2 regions of the Candidatus Avoscillospira sp. LCP25S3_F1 genome follow, and region 1 is predicted to be linked to the other one. Evidence: a T-box and tRNA genes for the amino acid it is inferred to sense, from the RefSeq annotation. Region 1 holds a T-box; the other holds one or more tRNA genes.
What was found. The T-box of region 1 lies ahead of tyrS (tyrosine--tRNA ligase). A T-box ahead of a tRNA ligase gene usually reads a tRNA of that ligase, here a tRNA-Tyr.
Positions count from the first base shown of each region.

Region 2: it has a tRNA-Tyr gene. The T-box ahead of tyrS (tyrosine--tRNA ligase) is inferred to sense a tRNA for this amino acid. The anticodon was not compared.

Region 1 covers NZ_JBQKJT010000007.1:67,146-81,116, reverse strand. The annotation lists gene pheS (phenylalanine--tRNA ligase subunit alpha) at 1-780, shown strand, start outside; gene pheT (phenylalanine--tRNA ligase subunit beta) at 799-3,513, shown strand; gene ACTQ33_RS07965 (IreB family regulatory phosphoprotein) at 3,613-3,858, shown strand; gene ACTQ33_RS07960 (hypothetical protein) at 4,078-4,368, shown strand; gene ACTQ33_RS07955 (C40 family peptidase) at 4,409-5,293, shown strand; gene yajC (preprotein translocase subunit YajC) at 5,407-5,733, opposite strand; gene tgt (tRNA guanosine(34) transglycosylase Tgt) at 5,800-6,930, opposite strand; gene queA (tRNA preQ1(34) S-adenosylmethionine ribosyltransferase-isomerase QueA) at 6,951-7,985, opposite strand; gene ACTQ33_RS07935 (SpoIID/LytB domain-containing protein) at 8,004-9,710, opposite strand; gene asd (aspartate-semialdehyde dehydrogenase) at 9,940-11,031, shown strand; gene tyrS (tyrosine--tRNA ligase) at 11,101-12,324, opposite strand; T-box leader at 12,394-12,628, opposite strand; gene recN (DNA repair protein RecN) at 12,662-13,971, opposite strand, start outside.
Region 2 covers NZ_JBQKJT010000003.1:166,599-169,673, forward strand. The annotation lists gene ACTQ33_RS03700 (dipeptidase) at 1-728, opposite strand, end outside; gene ACTQ33_RS03705 (gamma-glutamyl-gamma-aminobutyrate hydrolase family protein) at 725-1,351, opposite strand; tRNA gene ACTQ33_RS03710 (tRNA-Thr) at 1,470-1,545, shown strand; tRNA gene ACTQ33_RS03715 (tRNA-Tyr) at 1,572-1,656, shown strand; gene ACTQ33_RS03720 (ATP-binding protein) at 1,958-3,075, opposite strand, start outside.

The DNA.
Region 1 (13,971 bases):
GCATTGGAACAGCGGCTTCTGGATGAGGCTCTGGATGTGACGGTTCCCGGCACCGAAGCCAAAATCGGTCACCGTCACCCCATGTATATCGCCCTGGATGAAATTAAAGAAATCTTTATCGGCATGGGCTTTACGGTCCTGGACGGCCCCGAGGTAGAGCTGGCCGAGCTGAACTTCGACCGTCTCAATGCCGAAGAGGGCCATCCCTCCCGCGACTGGTCCGACACATTCTATTTTGATACCGACAGTCGTGTGATGCTGCGGTCCCAGACCAGCCCCATGCAGGTCCGTGCCATGGACACCATGGATCTGCCCATCCGCATCATCGCCCCCGGCCGCGTCTACCGCAAAGACGAGGTGGACGCCACCCACTCCCCCATGTTCCATCAGGTGGAGGGCATGGTCATCGACAAGAACGTCACCATGGCTGATCTGAAAGGCACCCTCAATACCGTTGTGGAACAGCTCTATGGCAAGGGCACCAAGACCCGTTTCCGGCCCCACCACTTCCCCTTCACCGAGCCCTCCTGTGAGATGGATGTCCAGTGTCACAAGTGCGGCGGCGTGGGCTGTCCCACCTGCAAAGGCGAGGGCTGGATTGAGCTCTTGGGCGCCGGTATGATTCACCCCAGAGTGCTGGAGATGAGCGGCATCGACCCCAACGAGTATTCCGGCTGGGCCTTCGGCATTGGCCTGGAGCGTACCGCCATGCGCCGCTTCAAGATCGCCGACCTGCGTCTGATCTTTGAGAACGACGTGCGGTTCCTGGAGCAGTTTTAAGAAGGGAGCGTAGGAAACATGAATCTGAGCAGAAAGTGGCTCCGCGAGTTTGTCTCCGTGGATGCTGATGATAAAGACTTCGCCGAAACCATGACCCTCTCCGGCTCCAAGGTGGAAACCACCGAAGACCTGGGTGCGGAGATTTCCAATGTCGTTGTGGGCCGTCTCCTGTCTATGGAGCGCCATCCCGACTCCGACCACATGTGGGTCTGCCAGGTGGAGGTGGGCCAAAGTGAGCCCATCCAGATTGTCACCGGCGCGTGGAATATTCATCCCGGCGATCTGATGCCCGTGGCTCTGCACAAATCCACCTTGCCCGGCGGCGTAAAGATTCAGAAAGGCAAGCTGCGCGGCATGGTATCCAACGGTATGTTCTGCGGCCTCTCCGAACTGGGTTTGGATGAGCGGGATTTTCCCTACGCCGCCATCACCCCCGCCGCCATTTTGGGCGACTATAAGCCTTTGGACAAGGACAAGCCCTCGATCCCCGCTGATATTCAGCCGGGTCACAAAATTTATGGCCCCGTGGTGGCTGCCAAGGTTCTGGCATGCAAACCTCTGGGCAACGGCACTTTCCATATTTCCGTGAACCTGGGTGACACCACGGCTGAGACCGACACTATGTGCCCCAACATCCATGCCGATGACCTGGTGGCTTACAACACCAAGGACAACGCCATTTGCACTCTGACAGACCTCCACGCCCAACAGGCGGAGTTCCCCCACTGCATCCCCGACGGCATTTTTGTCCTACAGGAAGAGGGTATTGCCCCCGGCGACGACATCAAGCCAATCATCGGCGCCGACGATCATGTGGTGGAGTTTGAAATCACCCCGAACCGTCCCGACTGCCTTTCCGTCATCGGTCTGGCCCGGGAGGTAGCCGCTACCTATGATGAGCCCATGAACCTCCACACCCCTGTGGTAAAAGGCGGCGGCAGCGGTAACCTGATGGAACTGCTGGACGTGGAGACCCCCGACCCGGAGCTGTGCCCCCGGTATACAGCCCGCATGGTTCGCAACGTCAAGATTGCTCCCTCCCCCAAGTGGATGCGGGAGCGGCTCCGCGCCATGGGCGTCCGTCCCATCAATAACATTGTGGATATCACCAATTACGTTATGTTGGAGTACGGCCAGCCCATGCACGCCTTCGATTACCGTTACGTCAAGGGCGGCAAAATCATTGTGCGCCGGGCTAAGAACGGCGAGGAACTGACCACCCTGGACGGCAATGTCCGCAAACTCAATTCCTCCATGCTGGTCATTGCCGACGACGAGCGTGCCGTCGGTCTGGCCGGCATCATGGGTGGTGAGAACAGCGAAATCGTGGACGATACCGTGGACGTGGTTTTTGAATCCGCCAACTTCAACGGCACCGCCATTCGCAAGGCCGCATTGGCCCTGGGTATGCGCACCGAGGCCAGCGCCAAGTTTGAAAAGGGCCTGGACCCCCTGAATACCTTGCCTGCCGTGGACCGTGCCTGTGAGCTGGTGGAACTGCTGGGCGCCGGTGAAGTGCTGGACGGCGTTATTGATATTCTCAACTATGTGCCCCAGGAGCACACCATCCGTATGGACCCCGACCGGGTCAACGCTCTGCTTGGCACCGACATTCCCGCCGTAGATATGTACCAGTATCTGGAGCGGGTGAGCATTGTCACCAAGAAGAAGGATTTCCCCAACGGCCCCGCCGATGTGGTGATTCCCTCCTGGCGTGCCGATGTGGTCGGAATTGCCGACTTAGCCGAAGAGGTGGCCCGATTCTACGGTTACAACAAAATCCCCTGCACCCTGATGCGGGGCCAAACCACTTTGGGCGGTTATTCTCCCGAAGAGACGCTGGAGCGCCGTCTGGGCAGCCTGTGCCGTGCCATGGGCTACGATGAGATCATCACCTATTCCTTTATTTCTCCCACCTGCTACGACAAAATCCGCTGGCCTCAGGCGGACGCTCGCCGTCAGTCTTTTAAAATCCTCAACCCCCTGGGCGAGGACACCTCCATCATGCGGACCACGGTGCTGCCCTCTATGTTGGACATCCTGACCCGAAACTACAACTATCGCAACCAGAACGTAAAACTGTACGAGGTAGGCCGCATCTATTTGCCCGACGGTAAAGACGGGCTGGCCAACGAGCAAAAGGTCCTTTCCATGGGTGCCTACGGCAGCGATATGGATTTCTATGCCCTCAAAGGCGCTGTGGAAGCAATCCTCGACGATCTGCGGGCCGAAAACGTGCAGTTTACCGCTCCCGCTGTTTCCAATCCCTCCTATCATCCCGGCCGCTGCGCTGAAGTCTTTGTGGACGGCTGCCGCGTCGGTGTGTTGGGACAGGTTCATCCTTTGGTGGCTCAGGATTACGGAGTGGACGCCGCGTTCTACTGCGCTGAACTGGACTTCTCCCAGCTGATGGCCGCCCAGGGCGCTGATCCGGAATACGTTCCCCTGCCCAAGTTCCCCGCTGTCACCCGTGACCTGGCACTGGTCTGCGATGAGTCTGTCACCGTGGGCGCCTTGGAGAATTGCATCGCCGCTGCCGGCGGTAAGCTGCTGCGGAAAGTCACGTTCTTTGACGTCTACCGCGGCAAAGGTATCGATGCGGGCAAAAAGTCTGTCGCTTTTTCCCTGGAGCTGCGCGCTGATGACAAAACCCTCAGCGATGAAGACATTGCTCCCGTCATTTCCAAGGTCCTCGGCGCTCTGGAAGAGCAGCTGCACGCAGTGCTCCGCTGAGATCGGACAAGCTTTCCGGCTGTGTCGGTGGAAGTTTTCCTTTACAACGCATCATTTCTATTATATGATAGGAGTATTCCAGGTAAGGAGGCAGACCGTATGGATGATAATACGATCAAGTTTGTGGTCCCCGATGAATCTACGGCGGAGATGAAGCAGATCCTGACGTCTGTTTACCGTTCTCTCAGCGAAAAGGGCTATAATCCCATCAATCAGATTGTAGGGTATTTGCTCTCTGAGGACCCGACGTATATCACCAACTTCAACAACGCCCGCAGTCTCATCTGCAAACTGGATCGGGATGATCTTTTGCAGGAGCTGGTCCGTCACTATCTGTTCGACTGACCGCCGGCCGGCGTCGAAGAAGGGGAACCTCGGTTCCCCTTCTTGTTTTCTGTTTGTAACCTTTCCATGCAGATTTTCCCCAATCAATCACATCCATTTCCTTTTTTGTGAAAAATTTCAAAAATAATTGGACCAAAGTGTAATGTTATGTCAATTACCTATTGACAAGTGGGATACAATGTGTTACAATTTGGTTACATTTTAATCAGGAGGGTAACAATGTCTGAGAAAAATGCAGTTCTGAAGTACAAGGGCCGTCCCCTGCTGCGGAAGGACAATGTTGTTTATTACGGCAATATGAGCGACTCCCATATTGTGATGCTGCAGATCCTCGAGTCCAAGAAAGACGGTGATCTGGAGCTGGCCACCAAGGTTTCTGTACAGTTACAGCTGACGGACCCCGACGCCAAGCCTCGGGAGCGCATTGTTAAGAAGAGTGAAAAAGACGGTTTTTACACGGCATTGGATGTGGGCTGTGTATGGCTCGATCGGGCTCTTGCCGCTAAGTAAGTTTCATGGAATCTGCAAATGAGAGAGGTATCGAAGTAGAATGAACCGAGCAAAACGTCTGTTGATCCTGTCCACGATGGCGGTTGCCGCCACAGCCGCCATTTCCATCAGCGCTTCCGCCACGGAATTGAAAACCGGCATCGGTGTTGTGGAGACCAGCCTGCGTCTGCGGGAATCGGCCTCCGCCAATTCCGACACCATTTCCATCGCCTCCCCTGGCGACAACGTGGTCATCATCCGTGAGGTCGACGGCTGGTATCTGGTGGATTACAATCTGGATATCGGCTATATGAGCGCGGATTACATAACCTTCAAGGAACGGGAAAACGTGGAGCTCGGCGACGGTCGAATCAATACTTCCAGCGTTAACCTGCGGTCGCAGCCCTCCTCCTCCAGCGATCTGGTCTGCCAGATGCAGTATGGCGATGAGGCGTATATCATCGGATTCAACTGCGGCTGGTACAAGGTCCAGTATGAGGGACAAACCGGTTATATCAGAAGCGATCTGATGGAGTTGACGGAAAAGCCCATCTATAACTCTTCCGCCGGTTCTTCGGTCAGTGTTGGCCAGCAGGCTGCCGATCTGGGTATGCAGTATCTCGGTGTCCCCTATGTCTGGGGCGGCACAACGCCTTCCGGCTTTGACTGCTCCGGCTTTACCCGTTACGTCTACAAGCAGTTGGGTTACACCATCAACCGTACCGCCGGCCAGCAGCTGGGCAACGGTTACGCCGTCAGCAGCCTGCAGCCCGGTGATTTGGTGTTCTTTGACAATACGTACGCCACCAGTGCCGCCGCTTCCCATGTGGGAATCTACATCGGCAACAACCAGTTTGTGCATGCTGCCTCTGGTGGTGTCAAGGTTACCAACCTCAGCGACAGCTACTATGCCAGCCGCTATATCGGCGCCAGAAGAATTGCCTGATAAAAAACTCCGACAGTCCGGTTGGTACTGTCGGAGTTTTTCTGTTTTGATTCCCTGTCCCCTGCCGGACAGCTAAAAAACGGTACCGCATGAAGCGCGGTACCGTTTTCTGCTTACTTCTTTTTCTTCTTCTCTGCTCTGGCATCTTCTCTAGCCTTAGCAGCAGCCTTCTCCGCTGTCTCGTTGCTGGAAATGGCCCACTTGGCCAGCTCCATACGGACGCGGTCGGCACTGGTCTCAATGACGATGTTGTCGTCCTTGATGTGCACCACTTCACCGACGATACCGCCAATCGTGATGATCTTGTCGCCAACCTTCAGCGCATCGCGCATTTCCTGCATGGCTTTCTTCTTCTTGTTTTCGGGACGAATCACGAAGAAGTAGAACACCAGGATCACGACAGCAAACATCATGATGGTTGACATTGCTTCTGCACCCATTTTGTTACCTCCATTCGGGCATTTGCTTTATTATAGCCAATATTATCTCTGTTTTCAAGGGGAATTTTAAATTTTCTGCGCCAGTTTTTCCGAGTACTCCGCACGAAACGCATCAAATTGATCGTTGTCCAGTGCATCACGAATCTTCTGCATCAGCTGGTTATAAAAATACAGATTGTGCATGACGGACAACCGCATGGCCAGCATCTCCTCTGCCTTAAACAAGTGGCGGAGATAGGCGCGGGAATACCGTCTGCACACCGGACAGTCGCACTGGGCATCAATTGGACCTTCATCCCGCTCATACTTGGCGTTCTTTAAATTGATGGAACCACTCCAGGTAAAGAGCTTTGCATGGCGGGCGTTACGGGCCGGCATGACGCAGTCGAAGAAGTCCACACCACGTGCCACAGCCTCAATGATATTGGACGGGGTCCCAACACCCATGAGGTATCTGGGGCGGTCTGCGGGCATCCAGGGTTCCACTGCTTCAATGATATGGTACATGACCTCCGTGGGTTCGCCCACCGCCAGTCCGCCAATGGCATAACCAGCCAGGTTCAGCTTGGCGATTTCTTTCATATGCCACATCCGCAGATCATCATAGGTGCCGCCCTGGTTGATGCCGAACAGCACCTGCCCGGGATTCACTGTGCCGGGTAGCCCATTGAGCCGGTCCAACTCGTTTTTGCAGCGCACCAGCCAGCGGTATGTCCGCTCACAGGACCGCTTTACATAATCATAGGGAGCAGGATTTTCAATGCATTCGTCAAAGGCCATGGCAATGTCGGAGCCCAGGTTGGACTGAATTTGCATGCTCTCTTCGGGGCCCATAAAGATCTTCCGACCGTCTACATGGGAGGCAAAATGGACACCCTCTTCCTTGATTTTCCGCAAACTGGCCAGGGAAAACACCTGGAAGCCGCCGGAATCAGTAAGCATAGGACCATCCCAGGTCATAAACTTGTGCAGGCCGCCCAAGTCGTGAATCAACTGGTCGCCTGGACGCACATGAAGATGGTAGGTGTTGGACAGTTCCACCTGACAACCAATGTTCTTCAAATCGGCGGCGCTGAGGGCGCCTTTAATAGCGCCCTGGGTGCCCACATTCATAAATACCGGCGTCTGTACGGTACCGTGGGGACAGGTGAACTCACCCCGGCGGGCCGTGCCGTTTTTCTTTTTTACTTGAAACAACGTCGTTCCTACTTTCTCAGTCAGATATCATTGGCAATGAACATGGCATCGCCGAAGGAGAAAAAACGATACCGCTCTTTTACCGCCTCGGCGTAGGCCGCCAAGATGTGCTCTCGTCCGGCAAAGGCTGAAACCAGCATCACCAAGGTACTCTCCGGCAGGTGGAAATTGGTAACCAGAGCATCCATCGCCTTGAACCGGTAGCCGGGATAGATGAATATTTCCGTCCAGCCGGACCGCTCCACAAAGGTGCCGTCATCATTGGCCAGAGATTCAATGGTACGGCAGGAGGTGGTTCCCACGCACACAATCCGTCCCCCTTGCCGGCGCGTCTCATTGAGGATATCCGCCGTCTCCTGGGAGATCTCACAAAATTCGCTGTGCATATGGTGGTCCGCGATTTCGTCGGCTTTGACCGGCCGGAATGTACCCAGCCCCACATGGAGCGTCACATAGGCCAGCCGAACGCCTTTGGCTTCGATCTGCTGTAACAGTTCCGGCGTGAAGTGCAGGCCCGCCGTGGGAGCGGCCGCCGAGCCGTTGATCTTGGAATAGACCGTCTGATACCGCTCGCCGTCCTCCAACTCCTCCCGGATATAGGGCGGAAGAGGCATTTTTCCCAGTTCTGCCAGCACCTCCAGAAAAATACCGGTGAACGAAAACTGCACCAATTTTTTGCCGTCTTCACCATCGCCCACCACCTTGGCCGTCAAGCGGCCGTCTCCGAAGGACAGTTCCGTCCCAATGCGGCACTTGCGGCCTGGCTTGGCCAGACACTCCCAAGTGTTGTCTCCCAGGTCCTTCAACAGCAGCACCTCCACCGCGCCGCCGGTGGGCTCCCGATGGCCCAGCAGGCGGGCTGGAATGACACGGGAATTGTTCAGCACCAGGCAGTCGCCAGGTTTGAGAAATTCCGGTAGTTCATAAAAGTGATGGTGGCCTGTTTTTCCCGTTGCCCGGTTTAACGTCAGCAGCCGGGAATGGTCCCGATGTTCCAGAGGTGTCTGGGCAATGAGTTCCTCCGGCAGTTCATAGTAAAAATCGCTGGTTTTCAAAGTCGCATCTCCATTTTCTCACTGGATCGTAATGCCAGTGTAGTAGAATTTCAGGATATCCTCATAGGTGTATCCCTGCTGTCCCATAGCATAGGCGCCCCATTGGCTCATGCCGATGTTGTGACCGTAACCGCCGCCGGTGATGATCCAGCCCTGACCGCTGCCAGTCTGTGTGCTTCCGGAACCGCTGCCGCTGCTTTCTCCGACGGTTACGGTCCCGCTGCCGGTGATGACGGTAGCAGGCGCCGTCACCTGCTGGGTCCCGCTGCCGGTGATGACGGTGATGGTATCGGATTGGGTTGTGGTGTTGCCGTCATAGACCGAAAAACTGGTGTCTCCGGTGGTGGTCGAAGCATTTCCCGACGGCTGACTGCCAATGGGCGTAATCTGGAACCGACGGCTCATATAGGTGACGCCGGACAAATTTTGCAATACCCGTACATTATCCCCGGTAAAGGTAAATTTCTTACCACTGCCGTCTGTAACGGTCAGTTCGTTGACATTACCCATAGCTGTGGTCTTCGTCACTTCCAGGCCTGTAACTGTACCGCAGTTGTATCCCCTGTTTTGCAACAAGCTTTGAATGTCAGATGGTGTCACTGTGTAACTCCAGCTTTTGCCGTTAAAAGAAATAGACGTCTCATAGGGATCCAGTTTGCCTTTGAGATACGGCACATCGCTGCCCCATGCGTTGATCGCGTCTTCCGTTGCGCCGCCGTCAGAGGAGAAGTACAGCGCCTCGATCAGTTTTCCATTATAATAGGCGCACTGGCCGCCGGTCTGTTCCACGGCGTCCAGGACCAGTTGGGCCCCTGCACCCGTATAAACACCGCGATACACCTGGCAGTCGGTGGTGTTGCAGATGTCAAAGCCCAGGGCATTGTGCTTGGTGGTGGCCCTTGAAAAAGTCCGGATGGCCACAGCACCGGCTTTCAACGATTCCAGATCGTTATTGACCACAAACTCATACGGCAGGACACCGGACACGTACAGGTCCTCATTGACAAAGTTAATGACGGAAATATCGTTGCCGCTGCGGCGCATATACTGGAATCCGCCGTAGTACCGATATCCCTTGAACCAGGTCTGCGCCCGCTCACCGCTGCTCATGGGCTGGATGCCCAGATAATCGCCGTTGTTGTCAAACTCAAACAGAATCTGTCCCGTTGCCGTATTGACAACAGTATAGCACGTCTTACTGCCGCCTACCACCTGCGCGCCGTTATAAGCTGCGGCATCTGCCTCAGCGTTAACTGCGGAAGAATAAAACTCGAACCGGACCACATATTTTCCATTGACATAGGCCGGGAAGCCGTAGGGATAGGCCGCCGCTGCCTGGGCTGCCGCCTCATAGGTGGCATAGGTATCGGGCATTTGAATATGGTAAGCGCCGATGAGCTGATAGTCCGCCGCTGTAGGGGGCTCATAAAAGCTGCCGCCGGACAGATAGAGATTGGCGTCCTTGCAGACGGTGATTTTTTCCTGAGTCGTGCTGCCAATGGGTGAAAACGTGCCGCTGCTGCTATATGTACCAAATTGATAACCGCTGCCCACCTCATTGGCCAGATTGGCCGAGGGGAGCGCGTTGCTGCCGTAATACAGACCCACACGAATGACACGGTCAGAGAATGACGCGTCAGCCTGATATGGAATATAGGCCGCAAAAAGTACACAAGTCAGAAACACCAGCCCCAATCTGGCAAATTGTCTGATTTTTTGCGTCATATTGCCCTCCATTTCGGAAAATAAAACAGAAAAAGTAGCCAATGCGCACATTGACTCCACATTAGCAATGTGATATGATGATGAAAGACAAGAGTCTCTGCCTCACGGTCACCCGTGCCATAGGCAAAGGTTATTATACCGCAAAACGTGTTTTTATTCAACCTAAGGCCGGAATTTTCTTTCCTCTGAGACCAATTTCGACCGGCGGTATCATAAAGGAGAATGGAAAATGGAACAGAAATACAAAGTGGGTATCATCGGCGCCACCGGAATGGTGGGTCAGCGCTTCATCACCCTCACCGACAACCATCCCTGGTTTGAGACGGTTGTCCTGGCAGCCAGCAGCCGCAGCGCCGGCAAGACCTATGCTGAGGCTGTAGGCAGCCGCTGGGCCATGGAGTCCGAGATGCCTGCCTGGGCCAAGGATATGGTGGTCATGGATGCCGAAGCCGATGTTGAAAAGATCGCCGCCATGGTGGACTTCGTGTTCTGCGCTGTGGATATGAAAAAAGAGGAGATCAAGGCCCTGGAAGACCGTTACGCCAAGGCCGAGTGTCCGGTGGTTTCCAACAACTCCGCCCATCGCTGGACCCCCGACGTGCCCATGGTGGTGCCGGAGATCAATGCCGACCACATCAAGGTCATTGACGCCCAGCGCAAACGCCTGGGCACCAAGCGCGGCTTTGTGGCGGTCAAGTCCAACTGCTCTCTGCAAAGCTACGTTCCCGCTCTCCATCCCCTGCTGAAATACGGTGTGGAGAAGGCGCTGGTCTGCACCTATCAGGCCATTTCCGGCGCGGGCAAGACCTTTGAGACGTGGCCTGAAATGGTGGACAACGTCATCCCCTACATCGGCGGCGAGGAAGAGAAGTCCGAGCAGGAGCCCTTGAAGCTGTGGGGCCATGTGGACGGTGATCACATCGCCAACGCCGAGGGTCCAGCAATCACAGCCCAGTGTCTCCGCGTCCCTGTGTCCAACGGCCACATGGCCGCCTGCTTTATGAGCTTCAAAGAGAAGCCCTCCATGGAGCAGATCAAGTCCGACTGGGCCGCGTTCTCCGGCCGGGCCCAGGAACTGAACCTGCCCTCCGCGCCCAAGCAGTTCCTCCACTACTTTGAGGAAGACAACCGTCCCCAAACGAAGCTGGACCGGAATCTGGAGAACGGCATGGCCGTTTCCATTGGCCGTCTGCGCCCCGACACCCAGTATGATTACAAGTTTGTCTGCCTGAGCCATAACACCCTCCGCGGCGCTGCCGGCGGTGCGGTACTGCTGGCCGAACTGCTGTGTGCCGAGGGATACATCGATCACATCCAATAAATATACTTATAAAAACGGCGTACCGTGATGCGTTTCACGGTACGCCGTTTTTATTACTTGCAGTTGATCTTATGCCAGGATGGCTTTATGGTAGACCTTTTTACCCTTGCGAATCTTCACACCATCACGGAGCTGTGCCTCGGAAATCGTCAAGTCAATGGCAGCAACCTTTTCTTCTTCCACGAAGATACCGCCTTGCTGGACCAGGCGACGGGCTTCGCCGTTGCTCTTGGTCAGGCCGCAGGCCGTCAGCAGGCTGAGAATGCCAATACCGCCGTCGGTGAGCTGGTCGGCGGTCAATTCGGTGGTGGGCATATTGGTATCATCGCCGCCGCCGGCAAACAGCGCATGGGCCGCCGTCTTGGCCTTTTCGGCCTCCTCTTCGCCATGGACCAGCTTCGTCAGCTCATAGGCCAGAATCTCCTTGGCCTCGTTGAGCTGGCTGCCCTCCCATTTGTCCATCTCATCGATCTGCTCCAGAGGCAGGAACGTCAGCATCCGGATGCACTTGAGCACGTCGTCGTCGCCCACGTTGCGCCAGTACTGGAAAAACTCGAAGGGGCTGGTCTTGTTGGGGTCCAGCCACACAGCGCCGGAAGCGGTCTTGCCCATCTTCTTGCCCTCAGAATTCAACAGCAGAGTGATGGTCATGGCGTGGGCGTCCTTGCCCAGTTTCCGGCGAATCAGCTCGGTGCCGCCAAGCATGTTGCTCCACTGGTCATTGCCGCCAAACTGCATATTGCAGCCGTAATGCTGGAACAGGTAGTAGAAATCGTAGGACTGCATGGGCATATAGTTGAACTCCAGGAAACTCAGGCCCTTTTCCATGCGCTGTTTGAAGCACTCAGCCCGCAGCATGTTATTGACGGAGAAGCAAGCGCCGATCTCCCGGATGAAATCCACATAGTTGAGTTTCAGCAGCCAATCGGCGTTATTAACCATCTGGGCCTTGCCTTCGCCGAACTCAATAAACCGCTCCATCTGCTTTTTGAAGCAGTCGCAGTTATGCTGGATGGTCTCCTGGGTCATCATGGAGCGCATGTCGGTGCGGCCCGAGGGGTCGCCGATCATGGCTGTGCCGCTGCCGATGAGCGCAATGGGACGGTTGCCAGCCATTTGCAGCCGCTTCATCAGGCACAGGGCCATAAAGTGGCCCACATGGAGGCTGTCAGCCGTAGGGTCAAAGCCGATATAGAAGGTGGCCTTGCCGTTGTCGATCATTTCCCGGATTTCTTCTTCATTGGTGACCTGGGCAATCAGGCCGCGGGCCACCAGTTCGTCATAAACTTTCATCTGGTGATATCTCCTTTTCTGATTTTAAAAATTGCCACAGGCAACAGAAAAGCCCCCTGCTCCTGTGGAGCAGAGGGCGTAAACTACGCGGTACCACCTCTGTTCGCCGCCTTCTCGCAAAGGCAGCCTCATGGAGTACAAACATACTCCGGCGCTGTAACGGGCGCGCCCGTCGAGCCCTACTCTCTCTCGTTTCAGGCCGCCGCTCCGGGAGGTATTCCCGCCGCTTCCCTGCCGATTTCCACCAACCACCGGCTCTCTTTGAGGGTTTGACGACGCTACTATTTCCCTTCTACGCATTTAACAGTTTGCAATATACCACAAAAAATTTCGCTTGTCAATGGCGCAGCATCTCTTCCGCACTTTTCAGCGTCGTATCCGTGATGACCGCGCCGCCGATGATGCGGGCAATCTCCTGTTTGCGGCCCTCCATGTCCAGGGGTGTCACAGAGGTATACGTTCTCCCCTTTCGGACCGCCTTGGAGATATACAGATGGGTATGGGCCATGGCCGCCAGCTGCGCCAGATGGGTTACACAGAGGATTTGCTTTGTCCGGGCAACCTGACAGAGCTTTTCCGCCACCTTCTGGGCGGCTTGTCCGCTGACACCGGCATCCACTTCATCAAAAATCAGCGTCGGCACGTGGTCCTGCTCCGCCAGCACATTTTTCAGCGCCAGCATGATACGGGCCAACTCGCCGCCGGAAGCCACCTTGCTCATGGGCTTCAAATCCTCGCCTACATTGGCTGACATGAGGAATCGCACCTCGTCCATACCTGTGGCTGTCAACTCCAGTTCTTCAAACTGGCAGACAAACTGCACCTTGGGCATATCCAGCTGGGCCAGCTCCGACAGAATGCGTTCCGCCAAAGCATCCGCCGCGGCCTTACGAATTTTCCGCAGGGCGAGTCCCGCTTTTTTCGCCTTGGCTTCCTGCTTGTCCAAATCTTTTTGCAGCTGTTCCAATCGGTCGCTGGAAAATTCGATTTCATCCAGTTCCCGACGGCATTTCTCCAGAAATTCTAGGATATCCACACAGGTAGCGCCATATTTGCGCCGCAGCTTGTGAATAACGTCCAGCCGCTCCTCCAATTGCTCCAGCTCCCCCTCTGAAAAGGAAAGACTGTCGCGGAGGTCCCGCAATTCCTCCGTGATATCCCGAATCAGATAGGCGGCATCGGTCAGGCGGGTTTGCAGCGGCTCCAGACTTTCATCAAACCGGCAGAGACTTCCCAGGGAACGCTCGGCGTCGGTCAGCAGACTGCACGCTCCGTCGCTGTCCTCGCCGCCGTACAGCGCGTTGACCGCCGCACACAAACCGCTTTTCATCTTCTCCGAGTTTTGCAGCCGTTTGCGCAGCGCTTCCAGCTGCTCATCTTCTCCGGGTTTCAGTTTGGCGCTCTCAATTTCCTCGATCTGATAGCGCAGCGTTTCCACCCGCCGCAACTTCTCGCTTTCGTCCATGGACAGGCGGCGGATTTCTGCTCTTGTTTGCTGTACTGTTTCAAAGGCCGCCGTATAGGCGGCCAATTCGGCTTCATCTTTGGCAAATAAATCCAAATATCGCAGGTGGTTTGCCTCGTCGAACAGCTGTTGGGAATCGTGCTGGCCGTGGATGTTGATCAGCTGAATCCCCAGTTTTCTCA
Region 2 (3,075 bases), on a different contig from region 1:
AGATGGGCGCAGAGATCGTCGAGACCGTCGCGGGTGTGCTGCCGCCGGACCAGAAAAGATACCTGATTCAGCCCCACCACACCATCCCGCCGCCCCAGAGCCGTCAACTGGCTGTCGGTGAGATTCCGCCGGTGGGGGCAGAGGGTCCGACAGTTGGAATGGGAGGCCAGCACCGGCCCCCGGCCCAGGGATAACACCTCCTGCAATCCAGTGTCGCTGAGGTGGCTCACGTCCACGGCCAGTCCCAAATCCCAGACACGGTAAATCAAGTCCCGTCCCGCCGCCGTCAGCCCACCGGAAAAGTCGCAGCCGTCGGCAAAGGCATTGCGGCCATTCCACGTCAGCCCCAACAGCCGGACCCCCAGCCGGTGCAGGATGGGAAGCAGAACGGATGTGCCGCCCAAGGGGTCTGCACCTTCCAGGGACAGCACCAGGGCAATCTGCCCCCGACGCCGGGCATCTTCCAATTCCGCCGCCGTGGTCACCAGGGCAAAAGCGCCGCCGCTTGCCGCCACCTCGGCCTCCACGGCGGCAAGCTGTTCCAGCGCATTTTCCAATGCTGCCCCCGGCGGTGTGGATGGGTGGACAAATACAGCGCCGATGACCAATTCCACCCCGGCATGACGGAACCGGGGCAGATAATAGGAACGAAGATATCCGTTCGTTCCGGCAGCTCGGCACAGTGCCAGTACTGCGGGAAAATCGTCGTGGGAAACAGCAACTTTCATAGGGTACCTCCACAGACCGACCGCAGCCAGCCGAAAATCAGGGCGCCGTCGGCGGCGTCCGCTCGGGCGTAGGGTCCGCAGAGCCGCTCGGGGTGCCATTGGATGGCTAAGATCGGTTTGTGCCGGTGGCCGAAGGCTTCCACCACGCCGTCCAGAGACACCTGCAAGATGGCGCAGTCCTCGGGGAGTACGGCCACGGCCTGATGGTGATGGGTGTTGACGGTGCAGCAGGGGCCGTAGAGAGACGTCAGCAGTCCGGCGGTCCGGGTGTCGTGGAACCGGTCGCTGCCGTCATCCTTGCCGCCGTGGCCGTCCACATGGGGCGTCAGACTGCCCCCCAGGGCCACGGCCAGCACCTGCGCCCCCCGGCAAATGCCTAAAATGGGCTTGTTTTGCTGAAAGAACTGGGTACAGAGTTGCAATTCCCGTTCGTCCCGTTCCCGGTCCACATCCCGGCAGAGGGCGCTGTCGCAGCCCAGGCGCTCCGGAGCCAGATCGCCGCCGCCGGGCAGCAGCAGACCGTCGGCGCTGGCCGGATCGTCGGCGACCGACAGCCCCGCCATCGCCAGGGCTGCCGTATAGTTGGGGAAGCTGGAGGGGTCATGGAGATAGATGCATGGCAAGAAAACCACCGCCTTTCTAAAGCAGTGTATGGGGGCAAAAAAGAAAAAATGAAAAAATTTTTAAAAACCTATTGACAATCTGCCATATAAGAGATATAATACCCATGCTCTTGAGATTGCTGGTATAGCTCAGTTGGTAGAGCAGCTGATTTGTAATCAGCAGGTCGGGGGTTCGAGTCCGTCTACCAGCTCCAAAAGCTAGACTGACACAAGTTCATATGGGGGATTTCCCGAGTGGCCAAAGGGGACAGACTGTAAATCTGCTGGCTATGCCTTCGGTGGTTCGAATCCACCATCCCCCACCAAAACACCTGATTTCGTATAAAATCAGGTGTTTTTCTTATCTGTTTTGCGGCGGCTTTCGGCAATGCGGCAGACACCATCCTCCAGGACTGTCGTCAACCTGGCCAGGCCCCCAAGCGGCAGAACGGGTCCGCCTGGGCTGAGAAGCAGTTGACAGGGGAGCAAAGTGCGCGTATACTGCAACTTCCAGGTAAACATAGCTCTGCTTAAAGAAAATAGCCTGTATCCGGGGAAAGAGAGTGCAACAACAAAACAGCGGCGCTACTCCGGTTTATTCGGATAGACGCCGCTGTTTTGTTAACTTTATGCCTTTAACTGATAGAGCCGGTCCGGTCCGTCGCCATGGGCAATGACAATTTCCTCGGCCATCAGTTCGTCCAGAAATGATAGCGCCCGTTCCGGTTCCAGCTGGACCTTGTCGGCCAATTCCTCCACCGAGGCGCAAATGTGTTCCGTCAGGTATTCGATCATCATCTGCTTCCGGATGGGGCCCATGGCCGCCGGGCGGCCGCCCATGAGGGTGGCGGGCTGCTCCCGCCGGCTGTTGCCCAGTACCAGCTGCAAAATGGTCCGGTCCGGGGAAAACCGCTCTTCGATTCTCGGCTGTTCCCAGCCCTGCTGCTGCCAGACCGCATAGATGCGGGGAATACCGCTGCCGGTCTGCTCTCCCAGGTCCACCAGATGAAACATCCGGGTCAGGGCCGCGTTTCTGGGATCGGACACGCCGCCGCTTCTGGCCCGTTCCACGGCAATACGGAACGCGCCGGGGTTGGAAAACACAATGCGGTCCCCCCGCCGGGCAATGACCACCCCCTGTCGTCCGTGGTAGTCCGCATTCAGCAGACAGTTGACCAGAGCTTCCCGCAGGGCTTCCCGCACCGTGTCTACCGCCGAGGCCCCATAGAGCCGCGTTTGTACCAGACGGTAAAAGTCGTACAGATTACCGCTCCAATCCCCGGAATCGGATACAATCCGGTCCGTATGACCCTCTGGTTCGGCGGCCTGCGACCGATATTCCAGGGCGTAGTTGGGAAATTGCCGGACGATGGCGGGTTCGGTACCGAACATCAGCAGACCCGCCGCCGTGGGATGCAGTGCGCCGCCCGCATCTCGGCCCGCCGCTCCCAGCTGTTCTAAAAAATCCGGGTCCGGCAGGTCCTCCCAGCCGGTGCGCCGCCGCTGTAAATGGGTCCGATACCGGTGGATGCTGTCCAGGTCCAGGGCATCCATGGTCACGGGGTCCAGAACGTCCATATCCTGGGTCTGAACGGCGGCATCCCGGAGCATGCTCAATACCTCATCCCGGGTACAGCGGTAATCGCCTTCGCCGCTGCGGCGGTAGGAGCCGGACATGGGATCGACACCGATGTACACCGGCCGGTCCTGACGCAGGGCCCGAGGTACGGTAATGGCAATGATAT